2 regions of the Microbulbifer weihaiensis genome follow, and region 1 is predicted to be linked to the other one. Evidence: riboswitches for the same ligand, from Rfam matches in the RefSeq annotation. Region 1 holds a riboswitch; the other holds the start of a gene.
The links. A riboswitch is a leader RNA that binds a small molecule or an ion and turns the genes downstream of it on or off. The one in region 1 is predicted to bind thiamine pyrophosphate.
Positions count from the first base shown of each region.

Region 1 (9,765 bases):
AAGAAAACCCCCGCAACCGGCCTGTGCACGATTGGCAGTGCTCCAAAGGAAAGCCAAGGGAATGTAGCCCTGTTCCTGTGGGGCGATTCGCACGCGGCGGCCTGGTTACCGGGCTTCGATCACTTGCTCGAAAAACAGAAATTCACCGGTATGGCAGCACTCAAATCTGGCTGCCCACCGCTTATGGGATTGCGCCGACTGGACAAGTCCGCGTCGCACCGGTGTGACCTCTTCAACAAGCAAGTCCTTGAGCTTTTAGCGTCGCGGGAAGATATGCCGGTAGTGGTATTGGCCGCTCGCTGGGCACTGGCCGCTGAGGAGAATCGTCCGGAAGGCGGCAAAGGTATGCAGTTTGCTTCCGCAGAATCCTACACGACCGCGGTACCGGATTGGGCTGTGCAAGCGACACAATCCTCACGGGGAGCCTTGGTAGCCCACAGGCTCGACCAAACGGTTGCCGCCATTCGCGCAACTGGACGCAAGGTAATACTGATGAAAGGTGTGCCGGAAATAGGCCACTCCGTCCCGGCTGCGCTGGCAAAAACAGCATTCACCAATACGGCCTTCCCCGAAGGGCCAGCGGCTAGCTATGTAGAAGCCCGGCAAGAGCAATCCGATAACATTATCGATATCGTGGCAGAGCGCCACGGCGCCTACACCGTCAACCCCCGCGAACTGCTATGCGAAGACAACTGCCGCATAGCGCAGGGGCGCGAGCTGCTTTACCGTGACGACGATCATTTGACGGCATTTGCTGCTCGCAGGTTGCTACCACAACTGATTGAGAAGACGCCGCCGATAAAGGCGCTGACTAATCGTTTAGCCTATTCTGAACTGAATGAACAGAGTGTCTCCCATCCCCGGGGTTGAGCCCTGAGTCATCAACAGTCCGAGTTGAAGATCTATACTTATGCCAACAAAAAGCCCCCAACTCCCAGGAGCCGGGGGCTTTTTCGTAATCGCGTAAGAACGGTTCGGACGTCCTATACGCTCAACAATAAATGTTCACGTTCCCAGGGGGAGATTTCACGGTGGAACTGGCGCAGCTCCTCCTTTTTTACCTCCGCAAACAGCTGACAGAAGTCTTCACCCAGCACCTGACGAATCTCTGAGGCATCGTCGAAAATACGCAGCGCCTCGTCGAATGTGGTCGGGATGTAGGCATCAGACGATTGACCCTCGTCCAGCTCACCCACTGCGGGCGCGCTCGGTTCGATCCTGTTCACCATGCCAAGATATCCACAGGCAAGGCTCGCAGCTATCGACAGGTACGGGTTGGTATCCACCCCGATCACCCGGTTTTCCAGACGCCGATCCTGGGCACCCGAGTTCGGCACGCGCAACCCGGTCGCCCGATTGTCGTACCCCCAGGCGATATTGGTGGGCGCACTGGAGTTTGCCTCCGATTCAAAACGCCGGTAGGAATTGACGTTTGGTGCAATAAACGGCATTACCTCGCGCAGATATTTTTGCGTGCCGCCGATAAAGTAGCGGAACAGGTCGGAAGCTTCACCGTGTTCGTCGGAGAAAATATTCTTACCGGTACGCATGTCCACAACGCTCTGGTGAACATGCATCGCACTGCCGGGCTGATCGCGCATCGGCTTGGCCATAAAAGTGGCAAACATGCCGTTATTCAACGCGGCTTCCTTGATGATCCGCTTGAAGTAAAACACCTGATCCGCCAGCAGCACAGGATCGCCATGGGTGAGGTTGAACTCCACCTGGCCGGCGCCGTCTTCCTGTATCACCGAATCGATATGCAGGCCCGCGGATTCGGCGTAATCATAGATGGTATCAATGACCGGACCATACTCATCAATGGCCGACATGGAGTAAGACTGCAGCGCGGTGCCGGAGCGCCCGTTGCGCCCTACCGGCGGCTTGATCGGTTCATTCGGGTCGATGTTCGGCTGGGTCAGGTAAAACTCCAGCTCCGGCGCCACAACTGGCTTCCAGCCCTTAGCCGCGTACAGGTCGAGGATCCGCTTCAGGATGTTTCGTGGCGCACACGGGATGGCGTTTCCATCCAGGTCATGCAGATCGTGGATAATCTGTAGTGCCGCCTGTTTGGCCCAGGGAACGGCCATCGCCGTCGACATATCCGGCACCAGCAACATATCACTCTCGGCCCACTGGTTTTCGATATCCATCTCGACGTCTTGACCGGTGATCGTCTGGTAAAAGATCGAAATCGGCAGATAGATGGATCCGTCGGGCGAATACTTGTTGAGGGGCATTGCCTTGCCGCGGGACATCCCGTTCAGGTCAGGGACGATGCACTCCACTTCGTCCAACCTGCGACCGTTTAGATAGGTTTTAAAGGCTGCCGGCAATGTATCCAGCCAGGAACGATTTTCAGACTGAGCCATGGGAACTCCCGCGATTGAAATGGCATATCCCGCCAGTGTAACGGAATTCGCGCCATTCATCGCTTATGAATTCGTTGTCAGCCACCCACACCGGCGGAGAGAATCTGTAACAGCAGCCGATGGAGGCGAGGCTTGCAAGAGGCAGAGAATATAAAAAGCCCCCCTCACCACAGTGAGTGGGGACTCACTCGCGTATGCCGGCGACGCTTTGCGGAAACAATCCGGCTGGCGACTCCCCAAAAGCCCGTCTTTTTTTATTTGCAGATCGCCATTTCCGGTGGCTTAACCTGCCCATTCAGACGTTCACACCGGCAAAAATGTGGTTTATCCAGCTCGGCCCGGTTCAGCCGATAATCTGGAAGGCATGCTGCCGATAGAGATAATCAAAGTCCGCGCTCTGCTTTCCTTCGGCCTCACTGCGAGCGGCACCTTCATCCCGACGATTCCACGGATAATTGAAATGCCCCAGGCGCACCATGGATTCAAACCGCTTGGGATCAGAAACTGGAATACACGTGAAATACAGGCCATCAAGCGGGAACTGCATGGCGGATGGGATTTTCGTGCGCATGCTTTCCAGCTTTGGGAGCAGCTCGCGATAATATTCCCTGATCGAGCGGCTGGCCTTGGTTCCGCGACGCCGACGCCCAGCAGAATTCACCCCGATAAAGTGCTCCCCGAGACGCTTGCGCAACGAATACTCATGCTTACCCACGTACATGGGCATAAAATTGGTAGGATATCCCGCTGCATGCAGACCAAATGCTGTCGCCTGATCCGCGATATAGACGTCGCGCTTAAATCCTATCTCGTAAATCCCGCTGACCTCTGGTGCATTCAGATAGTCTTTAAGCGGTCGCAGTGGCTGCCAGTTCACTCCCCCTATCAAAGCTTTACCCTCCCTGTTGAGCTCGACAGATAAATGAAGGTCGTTAATCTAACGCGGGCGCAAATCCCATCGCAAGGGAAATAAAATCCACTCTGACACTATTAATGGTTTTCATGAGGCGCCGGGGTAACACGATGACAATCACGCGCCAAAAAACCAAGCTTTACTCTACTCTGGCAAGTCATTGCAAACCTTGCAGGCAATCCTGTTTTTATAATTTCTGTAGCGAACAACCAAAAAAATACTGGCACTAGTGAATGCCCAAATAGCGCCAAACTCCAATGCGTACGCCAGCCCCCGCCCCTTGAGGTACTGCACGCCGGCGAACAGAAAAAACAAAACCAGCGCCATTAACACATACTGAACCGTCCACTTTTTTACCGGCATGAACACTGCACTCCCTGCACTCCAAAACTTGAAAAAAACAAAGTCAAACGTCCGATTTTTAATCGGCCCACATCAGCATTTCTTTACCCCATAAGATATCACGACCACAGACACGAGCATCAATCCCACAACCAGCCAACTTGAAGCGACATAAGAGAATCCGAAAACTCGCCATTGGTAGCCGAAATCCCGGGTTCCACAAAAAACCCGCCATACTGAATCGTTGAACTAATTCCTATGTACTCCCAACTCAAGTCGTACTCATCTTCAGAATCACGATAAAAATCAAATACTTCGTCAGCCCTTGTGGCACCCGCGACAAACTGTATTGATCGAATAGCCCCACTGTCTCGACGGAAAAACTGGTATCCGCCTTCCACCCCATAAACCGCCCCGGCATAGCCAATCGCAAATTGAAGCGGCAAGCCACTGATCTCTTTTTTGGCCACAAAATTGATCCCCCCGGGGTTCCCCATCGAGACCCCAAATTGGTCTTTTGCAAATCCTTGATCAGAAACAGCCAGGAGAGTGAACGAAAGAAAAAATTCCTTTTTCATAATTCCCTTAACCTTTGAATTCCCCAATTAAATAAAACACATTTTCTCCATCGACACACGAAAGGCCACATATACCCACAGATTCACTATCCATTTTCTTATAGATAATTTTTCAATTCATATTTTTAATGTGAAACGATGGAACCAATTAATCACCCCATGAAACAACATAAAATGTCATCGACCCTGATCTCGGCTCAGCACGATGACCAGCTAGTTGGCGACAATAGCGTTTTCAATAATGTTTATCTATTTGAAAAAAATGAAAATGGCGGATGACCAGGCTGAACTGCTTCGCCACACAAGGAACTGTTGGCTCTGCTGGTCGAGAATTGTCAAGCGGCTTTGAATGTGAGGTTGCAATCGAAACTCAACGAGGATGTTACCCCTTCTCCATTTCCTGGCGAAGGGGAATGTCACTGCGGACGGCTTTCTTAACCGTACCCGTTACCGCATAGGTAAAGCCCTAACCAATGCGTGATGTATCAGTAATTGACCCGGGCGTTCAGTACTTCCGCGGCAAGTTCAAACGAGTACAAACGCGCATCGTGCTCGTACATCGCACCAGTCACGATCAGCTCATCCACTTGAGTACGCGCGAGAAACTGGTCGATCCACTGCGCGACGCTTTCCTTCGAGCCCACTGCCGATTCCGCCAGCGCCTGCGCAACCTGCATACGCTCGCCCCGCGGTGCCACGGACTCCATGTCATCGACCGGCGGCTTGAGCGGGCCGGGTGTGCCGCGACGCAGTGCTATGAACTGCTGTTCAATAGTCGTCATAAGACGCCGCCCCTCAGCGTCGGAATCCGCGGCGAATACATTGATGGCCGCCGCGGCATAGGGCTTGTCCAGGTACTCGGAGGGGCGGAACCCGGAGCGATACAGGTGCAGCGCCTGATCCAGCATCGCCGGTGCGAAATGCGAGGCGAACGCAAACGGCAGCCCCATCGCCGCGGCGAGCTGCGCACTGTACAGGCTCGACCCCAGCAGCCAGATCGGCACCCCCAGTCCTGCACCCGGTATCGCCAGTACTCGTTGGCCGGGCTTGACCGGCCCGAAGTAATGCTGCAATTCCCGCACGTCTTCCGGGAAGTGATCCGCTGCATGCATGGGGTCACGGCGCAGGGCCGTCATGGTCGCGCCGTCGGTTCCCGGCGCGCGCCCCAGCCCCAGATCCACTCGATCCGGGTACAAGGTCGCCAGGGTACCGAACTGTTCGGCAATCACCAGCGGTGCATGGTTGGGCAGCATCACGCCGCCTGCGGCCACCCGGATCTTGCTGGTACCGGCCGCAATGTAGCCCAGGGCGACGGCGGTGGCTGCACTGGCAACGCTGGCGATATTGTGGTGCTCCGCCATCCAGAAGCGCTTGTAGCCGTGGTTTTCGGCATGGCGGGCAAGATCCAGCGAATTCGTCAGAGCCTGCCGGGCGTCGCCGCCTTCGGTAATCGGGGAAAGATCCAATAGTGAAAAAGCACGCACAAATACTCCTTAGCGCCAGCTGTTGACCTTCGATACCGGCAATCCTACCGGACATGCAGGGGGAAACCCACGGAAGAAACAAAGGACGCCGCAACAACCACGCCGCAGTTCCTGGCACAGGGCAGATCTGTTACTATCGCGCCCGCAACCTAAGGGGTGGCTTAAGCCTGAGATGCTGTCAATTCGGCAAACCCTTGAACCTGATCCGGTTAATACCGGCGTAGGAATAGGTATATATCCAAACATCCTCCTCGCGTCGCGCACCGGGTCTCTTTCATCACCAGTTTACTGAGAGAGAGCCATGAACCCACTGTTCAGAACCAATCCTTTCGCCCGCTTTATCGGACTTGCCGGATGCCTTTCCGTCGGCCTCGCTAGCGCTGCTGCTGAGAGCAATACCGCAGCACTGGAAGAAGTCACCGTGACCAGCCAGCTGCGCGACGCCAGCCAGCTGGACACGCCGACCAGTGTCAGCGTGTTCGATGGGCAAGCCATCGACGCCCGCGGCGCGCACAACCTGGAGCAGCTGCTCAACCTCGCCCCCAATGTGAACTTCTCCAGCGGCGCCTCCCGCGGCCGCTTTGTGCAGATTCGGGGCATTGGCGAGCGCAGCCAGTTTATTGACCCGGTTAACCCTTCTGTCGGCCTGATTGTCGACGGGATCGACTTTACCGGCCTGGGCCTCGCCGCCAGCACGCTGGATATGGATCAGGTGGAAATCCTGCGCGGCCCCCAGGGCACAGTGTATGGGGCCAACGCCCTCGCCGGTCTGATTACCATGACCAGCAACGCCCCCACCAGCGAGCCCAAGGCGAAGGTCTCCGCGGAAGTGGCCGAGTACGGCTCCCACACCCTGAGCGGCGTGGCCAGCGGTGCCCTTTCCGATCGCCTGAGCTATCGCTTGGCTGCTCAAAACCAGCAGTCTGACGGCTATGTCGAAAACCGTTTCCTCGGCCGTGACGACACCAATGGCCTCGACGAAACCGTGGTGCGCGGCAAACTCCGCTTCCAGGCTAGGGATGACCTGCAACTGGATTTCACCCTCCTGCACCTGGATGCCGACAACGGCTACGATGCCTTCTCCCTGTACAACAACCGCGAGACCCTGTCGGATCAACCGGGACGGGATGCGCAGGAGACCCTGGCAGGCGCAGTCAGCGCATTGTGGACCGGCAGCGACGGTTTCACCCTGAAAACCGTCCTCAGCGCCGCCGATTCCGACACCGAGTACAGCTACGATGAAGACTGGACCTACGTGGGTTTCCACCCCTGGGAGTACAGTTCTACCGACAGTTACCTGCGCAACAAAGACAACCTGAGCGCCGATATCCGCTTGTTATCCACAGAGCGATCCAGCCTGTTCGGCGGCACCACCAGCTGGGTGGTGGGTGTTTACCTGCACACGGAAGAGGAAGCGCTGGTGCGCAACGCCAGCTTCAACAGCCAGTTCGATACCGAAAACGGCGCTGTCTACGGCCAGCTGAGAACTGCATTCACTGATCGCCTGGCATTGGTTACCGGCCTGCGTTTCGAGCAGCGCGCCGCCGATTACGCCGATTCCCTCGCCGTTCTCAGCAAGACGGACGAAGACTTGTGGGGCGGTGATATCACCCTGGAGCTCTCCGCCACTGACAACACGCTGGTTTACGGCACCGTTTCCCGCGGCTACAAGGCCGGTGGCGTGAACGGACGCATCATATCCGCGTCGGCGAGCAACCCGGATATCAGCCGCGATGCCTTCCAGTTCGATACCGAGTACATGCTCAACTACGAACTGGGTATCAAGGGCGCCTGGCTGGACAGCCGCCTGCAGGCACAGCTCGCCACTTTCTACCAGGATCGCCGGAACGTACAGGCCAAGCAGTCCATTTTCGATCCCGCGGATTTCTCATTTGACGATTTCCTCGCCAATGCCGCCGGGGGTAAAACCACCGGACTCGAAATCGAGGTGGACTACCTTGCCAGCGAAACGCTGCGCCTGTTCGCAAGCGCCGGCTGGCTGAATGCTGAATTCGAGGACTTCGAAAGCACTTCCCATGTGGACGCTCGGGATGACTACACTGGCGAAGTGCAGCCATTGGATCTCGACGGCCGCGACCTGGCCCACGCGCCGTCCTACCAGTTTTTTACCGGCGCAGAATATGCGCTCAGCGCAAACCTGGCCCTGCGTGTGGAAGTTGAAGGTAAAGACGCCTTCTACTTTTCCAACAGCCACAACGAAAAATCCACCGCCTATGAACTGCTCAATGCACGCCTGACTTATACCGGTGACAACTGGGATGTTTCACTGTGGGGCAGAAACCTGACCGATGAGATTGTCTACACCCGCGGTTTCTACTTCAGCAACCAGTTCGGCAACAACCCGGCCAACGGCTATGCACCCGAGGCTTACTACCAGCTTGGTGAGCCGAGAATAGCCGGCGTTTCTGCGAGCTATACCTTTTAACGGCAAGGCCAATACCGGGAGAAACAGCAGTGCAGCTTTCAGTGGAAATCAGCATGTATCCGTTAAAAGACGCATACATTCCAGCCATCAAGGGTTTCATCGAGCGACTCAAGCAGCATCCGCAGTTGCAGGTAATCACCAACACCATGAGCACCCAGGTATTCGGTGACTACGACCTGGTCATGGACACACTGAAAGCCGAAATGCGCGCGTCCTACGAACAGTTTGGTCGCGCCATTTTTGTGTGCAAGTTTATCGATGGGAACCTGAGCCCGGAGGCTACGGACAGCAGCGATGTTTAGCCCCGAAGTACGCGAATCCATGATTGCCGCCTTCGCGGCCATGTCCCTGTGGGAGCTGGCCGCGGTGGTGCTCGCGCTCGCCTACCTGTTGCTGGCGATGCGTGAAAAGATCAGTTGCTGGTACGCAGCCTTTGCCAGCACCGCGATTTACCTGTTCCTGTTCTGGGATGTGAGCCTGTTAATGGAATCGGCACTGCAGGTTTTCTACCTGTTGATCGCCGTCTACGGCTGGTGGCAGTGGCGAAACCGACCGGATGCACAAGAGACCCTGCATATTCACCGCTGGCCGGTGCAGATGCATGTATACGCGTTTGCCGCGGTTGCGTTCCTAACCCTGTTGTTCGGTTATGTGCTGGATAACTACACCAGCGCGGCAATGCCCTACCTGGACTCTTTCACCACCTGGGGCGCGGTGGTGACCACGTATATGGTCACCCGCAAGGTACTGGAAAACTGGCTCTACTGGATCGTCATCGACGGTGCTGCGATTTACCTGTACATCGACCGCGAACTGTATCTCACCGCGCTGCTGTTTGTGCTCTACGTGATCCTCGTGGTGATCGGCTTTTTCCAATGGCACGCGCTCTACCAGAAACAGCGAAGCGAACCGGGGCAAGCTGTCACCATATGAGCACGGAGGCGGAAAACATTATCGCCAGCGAGTGGCGGCAATGGAGCGACAGCCGGCCGCGACTGATTCGCGCGCTCACCGGCGGGCTGACCAACCGCAGCTTTCTGCTCCAAGCCGACGGTGAAAAACTGGTACTGCGGGTCAATGCGCGCAACTCCCGCGCACTGGATCTCGACCGCGCAGCAGAGGCCGAAGCCCTGCTCCGGGCCAGTGCCCAAGGCCTCTGCGCTCCGCTGGTGTATATCGACCCGGAATACCGCTACCTGCTTACCCGCTATATCGATGGCGCGCCGCTTGATCTGCGCCACCCTCAGGCACTTTTACAAATCGCAGAATTGCTGCGACAGGTTCACCAGCTGCCACCAATTTCCGCCCGGCTGGATATGGCAGATAAGGCGGAGCACTACTGGCAATCGGTCGACCAGCGGACACCGTTTTTCCCGGCGCTGTCGCAATTGCACCAATTGATGCAGTCACTGCTCCAGCGCAACAGCAGCCCGGAAACTCATCGGCTGTGTCACAACGACCTGCTCCCGGACAACCTCATTGTGGATAACTCCGGTGCTCTCCACGCCATCGACTGGGAGTACGCCGCGATCGGCGACCCGTTTTTTGACCTGGCAACAGTGGCACAGGGCTACCGGCTGGATCAGCACCAGCAGCAGGTACTGCTTGCGGCTTATCTGCAGCGCACTGT
Region 1 is NZ_JBLWFL010000005.1:376,498-386,262, forward strand. Features, by position in the region: gene ACNKU7_RS07930 (acyltransferase family protein) at 1-870, shown strand, start outside; gene ACNKU7_RS07935 (glutamine synthetase family protein) at 984-2,372, opposite strand; gene ACNKU7_RS07940 (hypothetical protein) at 2,716-3,249, opposite strand; gene ACNKU7_RS07945 (hypothetical protein) at 3,430-3,648, opposite strand; gene ACNKU7_RS07950 (hypothetical protein) at 3,768-4,205, opposite strand; gene ACNKU7_RS07955 (LLM class flavin-dependent oxidoreductase) at 4,691-5,689, opposite strand; TPP riboswitch at 5,832-5,933, shown strand; gene ACNKU7_RS07960 (TonB-dependent receptor) at 5,991-8,135, shown strand; gene ACNKU7_RS07965 (hypothetical protein) at 8,189-8,437, shown strand; gene pnuC (nicotinamide riboside transporter PnuC) at 8,430-9,068, shown strand; gene ACNKU7_RS07975 (phosphotransferase) at 9,065-9,765, shown strand, end outside.

Region 2 (9,765 bases), on a different contig from region 1:
ATCCTCCAGGGCGAGGTATTCCCAGGCGCTTTCGGAAAAGCCGATCCTGCCGGGCGGCAGTATGGCCTCCGCGACGGTGTTCAGTGTGGCGATAAGCACCCGCTCCCCGGCCGAAACCTGAAGCCGCGCATTGGCGGTATAGCCCTCTGCGCGGCAGATAGCGCAGTCCTTGCGCATATAAACCAGTGGCTCCTCGTGGGTGTCGATGCCCATTCGGTATGCCTTTAGCGAGAGTGCCTGGGTCATGCCATGTTGCCGTGAGTGCTTGTTGGCTTATTGTTCAGTCTTGCACTCATGTTAGACCGCCTCCGACTTCTGTGAATTGCTCTGGATCAATCCGTTTGCGGCGATGGCGTTAAGGCTTCGGGTGCCGGTCTTGGCGATCTCTCCACTCAAGGGTAATGTAGGCGCCAGACGGCGCCCTGCATGTCCTTAAATAACCGGTCTGGGGCCCGTGACTACTGGGTTCGACACTGTCCTGCAGCTAGACTGGCGCCACCGTAAAAGAACCCTTCGGTTCGATACCAATCCAATACAAAGACGAGAATAAGAGGTCTGCCTTGGCGGAACTGGGTGATATTTCCAGCCTGACGCTGGGGCTGCTGTTACTGGTCTGTGTGATCAGTGCTTTCATATCGGCAGTGACAGGTGGGGCGGGCGGCATCCTGATGTTTGCTGCACTCAATGTCGCCATTCCGCTGCGCCTGCTGGTACCGATTCACGGCGCCGTGCAGCTGCTCAACAACCTCGCCCGCGTGGTGTATGTGCGTGAGCATATCCGCTGGGACATGTGTATCCCGTTCTTTGTCGGTTGCACACTCGGCTCGGCCGCAATGACGCTGGGATTGTCGAATCTCGACTGGCAGCAATTGCCCCTGGTGTTACTCGCGGTGCTGATTTTCTACACCGTGTTCAAACCAAAGCGACTGCCGGAAATCCGCCTGAAGCCACATGGCTTTTTCTGGGTCGGTATTGCCACCGGAACCCTGGGTATTCTTGCCGGGGCAGTGGATCCACTGCTCGGGGCATTTTTCGTCCGCAAGGACCTGACCCCGAAAGAGATCGTCGCCAATAAATCCGTCATGCAGGCCTGGTGCCATGCGCTCAAGGTTCCTGCGTTCATCTACCTCGGGTTTGCGTTTTCCGATCACCTGGGACTGATACTGCTGCTGACCGTGGCCGCGGTGATCGGTACCCGTATCGGTGTGACACTGTTACACCGCATTGACAGTGAAATGTTTTTCAAATTAATGCGCATCGCGCTGCTGGTGGCCGGTGCACGTATCGTCTACCAGCTGATTGCACAATAAAGAACTTAAAGCAGGTATTCCCATGGCCGATTATCAGATCATTAACCCCTACAGCGGCGAACTGATCGAAGCCTACGACTTCCACACCCGTGACCAGGTGGAAAGCACCATTGCGCAACTCGTAGAGGGCCGCAAAGTCCAGCTCGCCACCCCCGCCTTCGAGCGCTCGAATATTCTGCTGAAGCTGGCGCAGCTGATGCTGGAGCGCAAGGAAGACCTGGCGCGCCTGATCACCGAAGAGACCGGCAAAACCATCAGTGACAGCCGGGTGGAAATTGATCGCGCCTACAACACCGCCATGGCCAGTGCCATGGAAGCGCGCGCGATCAATGGCGAAGCACTCGACTCCGACGCCTTCCCGCCGATGCGGGAAAAAATCGGGGTGGTGCTGTGGAAGCCGCTCGGTACCGTACTGTGTATCACCCCGTTCAACTTCCCGATCAACATCGCGCTGCACAAAATCGGCCCCGCGTTTGCCGCAGGCAACACCATCCTGTTCAAGCCGGGTCCGCAGAACAAGCGCTCAGCGGAGCTGCTGGTGGAACTGTGTTACGCCGCAGGCATGGATCGGTCTGTACTGCAGATGCTGATCCCCGATATCGACGGCACTAGCTATGCGGTCTCCCACCCGCAGATCCAGGCGATCAACTTTACCGGCGGCACCGCCGCGGCCAACGCCATCGCCGCCAACGCGGGTTATAAGAAAGTGCTGTTCGAACTGGGCGGTAACGACCCGCTGATCGTCATGCCCGATGCCGACCTGGACGCAGCAGTGTCTGCCACCATCAACCAGCGCTTCGCCACCGCCGGCCAGCGCTGCACCGCAGCCAAGCGCCTGTTTGTGCACAGTGAAGTGTTTGACGCCTTTGCAGAAAAACTCGTCGCCGCAACGGAAAAACTCAAGGTCGGCAACCCCGCAGAAGACGACACCTTCGTCGGCCCGCTGATTCACAAGGCCGCTGCCGACGAAGTGGAAGGCCGCATCGAAGCCGCTGTAAATGCCGGCGCACGGGTGCTGTTTGGCCACCGCCGCGAGGGCAATATCCTGTGGCCGACCATCCTCGAATCCGTATCGGATGACGCCGCACTGGTCGCGGAAGAAACCTTCGGCCCGGTGGTTCCGCTGCGTAAATTTGATGACGAAGGGGAGCTCGTTGCGCTGATCAACAACTCGCCATTCGGCCTGCAGGCCGGCGTATTTACCCAGAACCTGGCACTGGCAAAACGCCTGTACAACCAGCTCGACGTCGGCCTGCTCGCCGTCAACGACGGCCCTGGCTTCCGCGCTGAGCACTTCCCGTTTGGCGGGGTGAAAGAAAGTGGCGTGGGTAAGGAAGGCGTGCGTTATGCCATCCGTGAAATGAGTTACCAGAAAACGTTGGTGATTTGAGTTCGATTGAAACACGTCAATCGATGAGAAGTGACTGACGTCGGGTGTTGGTTCGCCAGACCTTCCGCGAGAGGGACCTCGCGGAAGAGCCCCCATGGATGGGTTATGGGGGGGCGCCTAGCTCGTGTCTGGCGAACCAACACCCGGCGGCAGGCCCGCTGCAAGATCACGTATAGAGCCGCGTGCACACACACAATCTTGGCGATCCAAGTTAATATCCCCTATACTCCGCCCCAACTTGTCGGAGTGCCTTTGGGCTGAGATCGCTGTTGCGAGATCCGTTGAACCTGATCGGGGTAACCCCCGCGTAGGGAACAAGATCTGAATTCGCTACTATTTTCGTGCGCCATTTTTTAGCTTTTGCGCGTGAAAACTGCTCACCTCACCTGCATCCCCGGCAATCCATCCATGGATAAAAATGCAAGGGGTCAGCATGTCTCAGGTCGCCGAACCAACAAATAACACCAGTAAACCGAGCCGAGCTTCGCAACGTGAGCGCGCGAAAGCATTTCTCGACAACCTTACCGCGCAGCAATTTCCCAACTCCCGCAAAGTCTACCTGGAAGGCGAAACCGCCGGGCTCAAAGTCGGCGTACGTGAAATCTGCCTTGGCCAAAGTCTCGTTGGTGGCGACGAGCAAAACCCTGTATTCGAGCCCAATGAACCACTGCAGGTCTACGACACCGCAGGCCCATACTCCGACCCCGACTACAAACCCAACGTGCGCGACGGCCTGCCAAAACTGCGCCAGGCATGGATTGAATCGCGCAGTGACACTGAAATCCTCGAGACCCGCCAGGCCGCCTACAGCCAGAAACGCATGGCCGATCAGGGACTCGATCACATCCGCTTTGAAAACCTGCCTGCACCGCGCAAAGCCAAAGCCGGCAAAAACGTCACCCAGATGCACTACGCCCGTCAGGGCATCATCACCCCCGAAATGGAATTTATCGCCATCCGCGAAAACATGGGCCGTGCAAAACTGACGGCGCAACTGACCGACACTGATTACCAGAAAGCCCGCGAAGGCATCCATATTCCGCAGGAAATTACCCCGGAGTTTGTGCGCCGTGAAGTGGCCGAAGGCCGCGCAATCATTCCCGCGAACATCAACCACACCGAACTGGAACCGATGATCATCGGGCGCAACTTCCTGTGCAAAGTGAACGCCAACATCGGCAACTCCGCGGTGACCTCCTCGATCGAAGAAGAAGTGGAAAAGCTCGTCTGGTCCATCAAATGGGGCGGCGACACCGTTATGGATCTCTCCACCGGCCAGAACATCCACGAGACCCGCGAATGGATCCTGCGCAATAGCCCTGTACCCATCGGTACCGTACCCATTTACCAGGCGTTGGAAAAAGTCGACGGCATTGCCGAAAACCTCACCTGGGAAGTCTTCCGCGATACATTGATCGAACAGGCTGAGCAGGGCGTCGACTACTTCACTATCCATGCCGGCGTACTGCTGCGCTACGTGCCCCTGACCGCCAAACGTGTCACCGGCATCGTTTCCCGCGGCGGCTCCATCATGGCCAAATGGTGCCTCGCTCATCACAAGGAAAATTTCCTCTACACCCACTTCGAGGAAATCTGTGAAATCATGAAAGCCTACGACGTCAGCTTCTCACTGGGCGACGGCCTGCGTCCGGGCTGCATCGCCGACGCCAACGACGAAGCCCAGTTCGGCGAACTGCGCACCCTCGGCGAACTCACCGAAATCGCCTGGAAGCACGATGTCCAGTGCATGATCGAAGGCCCGGGCCACGTTGCCATCCATAAAATCAAAGAAAACATGGATGAGCAGCTGAAGCACTGTCACGGCGCGCCTTTCTATACCCTTGGCCCGCTGACCACCGACATCGCCCCCGGCTACGACCACATTACCTCCGGTATCGGTGCTGCCATGATCGGCAGCATGGGCTGCGCCATGCTGTGCTATGTAACCCCCAAAGAACATTTGGGCCTGCCGAACAAGGAAGACGTCAAAGAAGGCCTTATGGCCTACAAAATCGCCGCCCATGCCGCGGATCTCGCCAAGGGGCATCCCCGCGCGCAAATGCGTGATGACGCACTCTCCAAGGCGCGTTTCGAATTCCGCTGGGAAGACCAGTTCAACCTCGGCCTCGACCCCGAGCGCGCACGCCAGTACCACGATGAAACCCTGCCGAAAGAGTCTGGCAAGGTCGCTCACTTCTGTTCCATGTGCGGCCCGAAGTTCTGCTCCATGAAAATTACCCAGGATGTCAGGGAATATGCGGCAAAGCAGGAGGCGGAGAAGGGGATGGAAGAGATGTCGATCAAGTTCAAGGAGCTGGGCAGCGATATTTATCACAAAGCATAAATTCGCACCTGATCGAAACTACTGGAGCTAGATGGGAAGGTAGTGATACGGGGAAGCCTTCGCCAGACCTTCTAAAACAGGGATGTTTTAGAAGAGCCCCCAGGGATGGGTTTACGGCGTGTCTGGCGAAGGCTTCCCCGTAGCGCTACCGCTCGAAACTTGCCGATCACAAACCTCGGAACAGAAAATTGGTACGACCCGAACTAAATATCGCGATCGCAGGTGGGGGGCTAATGGGCCGGCTCCTCGCCTGGCGCTTGTCTGGAAAAGGGCATGCGATCACCCTGTTTGAAAGCGGGAGTTTTGACATGCCTCTGGGCGCCTGCCACGCGGCTGCAGGCATGATTGCCCCGCTTTCGGAACTGGTTCATTGCCCGTTGCCTGTTTACGAACTCGGTCTACAGAGCTTGCGGATCTGGCCGCAGTGGGTGAAAGAACTGCAACTACAGGGCGGAAGCCCGGTGGATTACCGGCAGTCCGGCAGCATCCTTGTCGCCCACCCGCAAGATCGAACGGAACTGCTGCAATTTCAGCAGGAGCTCATCGCCAGACTTGGCAGCGACAGCCAACGGCATTTTCAATTGCTGGAGGGATCCGAGTTGGAAAACCTGGAGCCCAACCTTGAACGTTTCGATCAGGGCCTGTATCTCGCCAGCGAAGCAGACATCGACAACCGCAAACTATTGCCCGCACTGTTGATCGAAATCAAACGGCACAAGGCGCAGTTGCGCGAGCATACACCCGTCGAGTGCCTGCCCGGAGAGATCCTGCATGGCGGCGGATCTGAGCGGTTCGATTACGTAATTGATGCCCGTGGTCTGGGAGCTAGGGACGCGGTAAAAGGCCTGCGCGGCGTGCGCGGTGAAGTCATGGTCGTGGAAACCCCGGAAATCCACTTCCAGCGGCCGATAAGGCTACTGCATCCGCGTTATCAACTGTATGCCGTTCCTCGTGCCCACAACCAGATTGTTATTGGCGCCACGGAAATTGAAAGCGATGACCTCTCACCGATTTCCCTGCGCTCCAGCATGGAGCTCTCGTCAGCGCTCTATTCAGTGCACCCGGCTTTTGCCGAAGCGCGGGTTATCGAAACCCGGGTCAACTGCCGGCCCGCCACCATGGACAACCTGCCTGTGCTTAAAAAGGAACCGGGGCTTATTCGGGTGAACGGACTCTACCGGCACGGTTATCTGCTTGCACCAGCCCTGGTACAGCAGATCGAAACCCAACTTTATCAACAGACTTTACAGGTGACCTGATGGAAATACTGGTCAATGGCGAGCGAGTAACACTGGAAAATGGCAGCGCTACCGTAGCCGGCTTACTGCAGGCTTTGGGATATATCGGCGAAACCTTTGCGGTCGCTTTAAATGGCGAATTTGTCGCCCGAACGCTGTATGGAGACACCTCATTGAGCGAAGGCGACAACCTGGATATCGTCGCCCCGGTTGTGGGGGGGTGAGCATGGATCAGCTCAATCTGTACGGAAAGCGCTTTGACAGCCGCCTCTTGGTAGGCACTGCACTTTATCCATCCCCGGCCATTATGCGCGAATCCGTCGCCGCCTCCGGGGCGCAAATCATTACCCTCTCTCTGCGCCGACAGAGCCCGGAACAGCAGCAGGGGAAAATGCTCTGGGCCTACATTCAGGAGTCCGGCTGTCAGTTGTTGCCAAATACTGCCGGCTGTAAAACGCCGAAAGAAGTGGTCGCCCTGGCGGAAATGTCACGGGAAATATTCGCTACCGACTGGCTCAAGCTCGAAGTGATCGGTGACGATTACAACCTGCAACCGGATCCCTTTGGACTGGTCGAATCCGCCCGTGAACTGGTCAGGCGCGGGTTCAAGGTATTGCCATACTGCACCGATGATCTGGTGGTTTGCCAGAAATTGCTGGATGCAGGGTGCGAAGTGTTGATGCCCTGGGGAGCGCCGATCGGTACCGGCCGGGGACTGATGAACAAGTACAACCTGCGCACGCTGCGCGAACGGCTGCCCGGGGTGCCGCTGATCATCGATGCGGGTATCGGTGCGCCGTCGCAGGCGGCGCAAGCGATGGAAATGGGTTTCGATGCCGTCCTGTTGAACACCGCCATCGCCAAAGCGCGGAACCCGGTGCTGATGGCAGACGCCTTCCGGCTCGCGGTTGAGTCCGGCCGTGCAGCGCACAATGCTGGGCTGATGTTGCAGCGGCAGACCGCGAGCCCCAGCACGCCCACGCTGGACATGCCGTTCTGGCAGCAAACTGCGCTGGCAGATGCGGGAGAATAACAATGACAACGGAAAATTCGTCGCGTCCGATCATATGGATTATCGCCGGCAGTGATTCCGGGGGCGGTGCGGGTATCCAGGCGGATCTCCTCACAGCGCACGATCTCGGTGTGCATGGCTGTTGTGCCATCACTGCCAATACGGCGCAGAACAGTCTTGGGGTGCCCGCCATCAACGCCGTGCCGGACGGTGTATTGCAATCGCAGCTGGACGCGCTGTTCGCCGACCTTAAGCCCGCTGCGATAAAAATAGGCCTGCTTGCCAATAGCGACCAGGTAAAACTGGTAGCCAACTTCCTGCGCGCAATGAAACGCAATGGTTTGCATCTTCCAGTGGTCTACGACCCGGTTGCCATCGCAACCAGTGGCGCCAGGCTGACGGAAGACAGCACCGGTGCCTTGGTGCTCGAAGAGCTTCTGCCGCTGTGCGACCTGATAACACCGAATACCCACGAGCTGGCCTGGCTGGCGGGCTGTGCTGAATCCGGGCTGGAAAGCGCCGCGGACATTCTCCAGGCGGCGCGCAAGGTACGGGGAGAGCATGCGACCGCGCTGCTGGTTACTGGTGGGCATTTTGAGATCGAACCGGGTACGACCGCGGATCTGCTCTGCAGCGGCGCGGTGGGGAGTGAGGACTGGTTTATCGGCGACCGCATCGCAACTGACAATACCCACGGTACTGGCTGTAGCCTGTCGTCAGCCGTTGCCGCGCTTCTGGCAAAAGGATACCCGCTGAAAGATGCGTGTATGGTAGCGAATGCCTATGTGCGCCGCGGCCTGCGCCTCGCCGATGGCGAACAGATCGGGGCAGGTGCCGGCCCTGTGGGCCACTGCGGCTGGCCGACAGAATTGCAGGATTTCCCCCGGGTGTTGCTGAAAGCGAGCGACCGGGCAAAACGGTACGGTGTTTTTGATGGAACTGCGGCGAAACGGTTTGCGGCTGAATTTGCCCACCCGGACAGCCGGCAACTCGGTCTCTATCCGGTGGTGGATAGCGTAGAGTGGCTGGAAAAACTGGCTCAGTCTGGCGTGCGGACGCTGCAGCTGCGGATCAAGAGCGCGGATGGCGGGGTGCGCGAGCAGATCCGGCGGGCAATCGACGTCGGCCGGCAATACGACCTGCGCCTGTTTATCAATGACCACTGGCTGTGGGCCATCGAATACGGGGCTTATGGTGTGCATCTCGGGCAGGAGGATCTGCAGGCGGCAGACCTTAACGCTATCCAGCAGGCGGGCTTGAAGCTCGGTATCAGTACCCACGGCTTTTACGAATTGCTGTACGCTTACGAGTATCGGCCCAGCTACCTGGCGCTTGGTGCAATATACGCGACCAACACCAAAGACATGAGTGGTCAGTTACAGGGGCTGGAAAAACTCAAGCGTATGGTCGGCCTGTTGCCCGATTATCCGCTGGTGGCGATTGGTGGTATTGACCTGGAGCGGGCACCTGGGGTGGCGGCGACGGGGGTCGGCAGTATTGCCGTGGTGAGTGCGGTAACGCAGGCTGCGGATTATCATCGGGCCGTCGCGCAGTTTAGAACAATCTTGAAGGACTGAAATCTCGGGGTTTTCCATCGTGTTAAGCCGCAAACAACTACAGCGCTACAGTCGCCAGATCATGTTATCGCCTGTCGGGGAGGCGGGGCAGGAAAAGCTGGCCAGGGCCAAAGTGATGGTTGTAGGCCTCGGTGGTCTTGGTAGCCCTGCAGCCCTGTATCTGGCCGCTGCCGGTGTCGGCGAGCTAAACCTTGTCGATGGCGATAGAGTGGAAATTTCCAATTTACAGCGGCAGATTCTGTATAAAACCAACCATCGGGAAAAAGACAAGGCACTGGTAGCAGCGCAACAGCTAACCGCCGCCAATCCGGAAATCGTTGTGCATGCGCACTGCCGCATGGCGAATGAGGAATGGCTGGCCGCGCAGTTGGCCGAGGGGGCGCTTGACCTGGTGCTGGATTGTACCGATAACCTCGCCATTCGCCATATCATCAACCGGGTTTGCTTCGAGTCGTCAACACCGGTTGTGATGGCTTCGGTACGGGGTTTTTCCGGGCAGTTGGTCAGTTTCGATTTCAGATCCGCATCGAGTCCATGTTATGCGTGCCTGTTTCCCGCCCCCGCGGATACGGACCTGCCCGAAGCGGAAAACTGCTCAACAGTCGGGGTTATCGGCCCGGCACTCGGCATCGTTGGCAGTATGCAGGCGCTGGAGGCATTGAAGTTTCTCCTGAACCTGCCCGTATCCAGTCTGAACCGGCTGCAACTGTTTGAAGCCGCCAGTCTCGAGTGGCGCTCCCTCACACTCTCTGTAAACAGTGCTTGCCCTGTGTGCGCCAAGGCTTTACAAAAGGCAGAGTGATTTTTCCGTCAGGGTCACGCCTTAATGGGCCTTCTCATAACAACCACAAGGGGATAGCTGTGTCTGGTTACTCGCGCATTTCACGTGTTCAT
Region 2 is NZ_JBLWFL010000010.1:104,420-114,184, forward strand. Features, by position in the region: gene ACNKU7_RS12800 (thymidine phosphorylase family protein) at 1-246, opposite strand, end outside; gene ACNKU7_RS12805 (sulfite exporter TauE/SafE family protein) at 561-1,310, shown strand; gene safD (sulfoacetaldehyde dehydrogenase SafD) at 1,333-2,700, shown strand; TPP riboswitch at 2,933-3,031, shown strand; gene thiC (phosphomethylpyrimidine synthase ThiC) at 3,134-5,044, shown strand; gene thiO (glycine oxidase ThiO) at 5,233-6,303, shown strand; gene thiS (sulfur carrier protein ThiS) at 6,303-6,506, shown strand; gene ACNKU7_RS12830 (thiazole synthase) at 6,509-7,315, shown strand; gene thiE (thiamine phosphate synthase) at 7,318-8,871, shown strand; gene ACNKU7_RS12840 (HesA/MoeB/ThiF family protein) at 8,891-9,673, shown strand.
Region 2: it holds a riboswitch for thiamine pyrophosphate, as region 1 does, so the genes downstream of both, thiC (phosphomethylpyrimidine synthase ThiC) here and ACNKU7_RS07960 (TonB-dependent receptor) in region 1, are expected to answer to the same signal.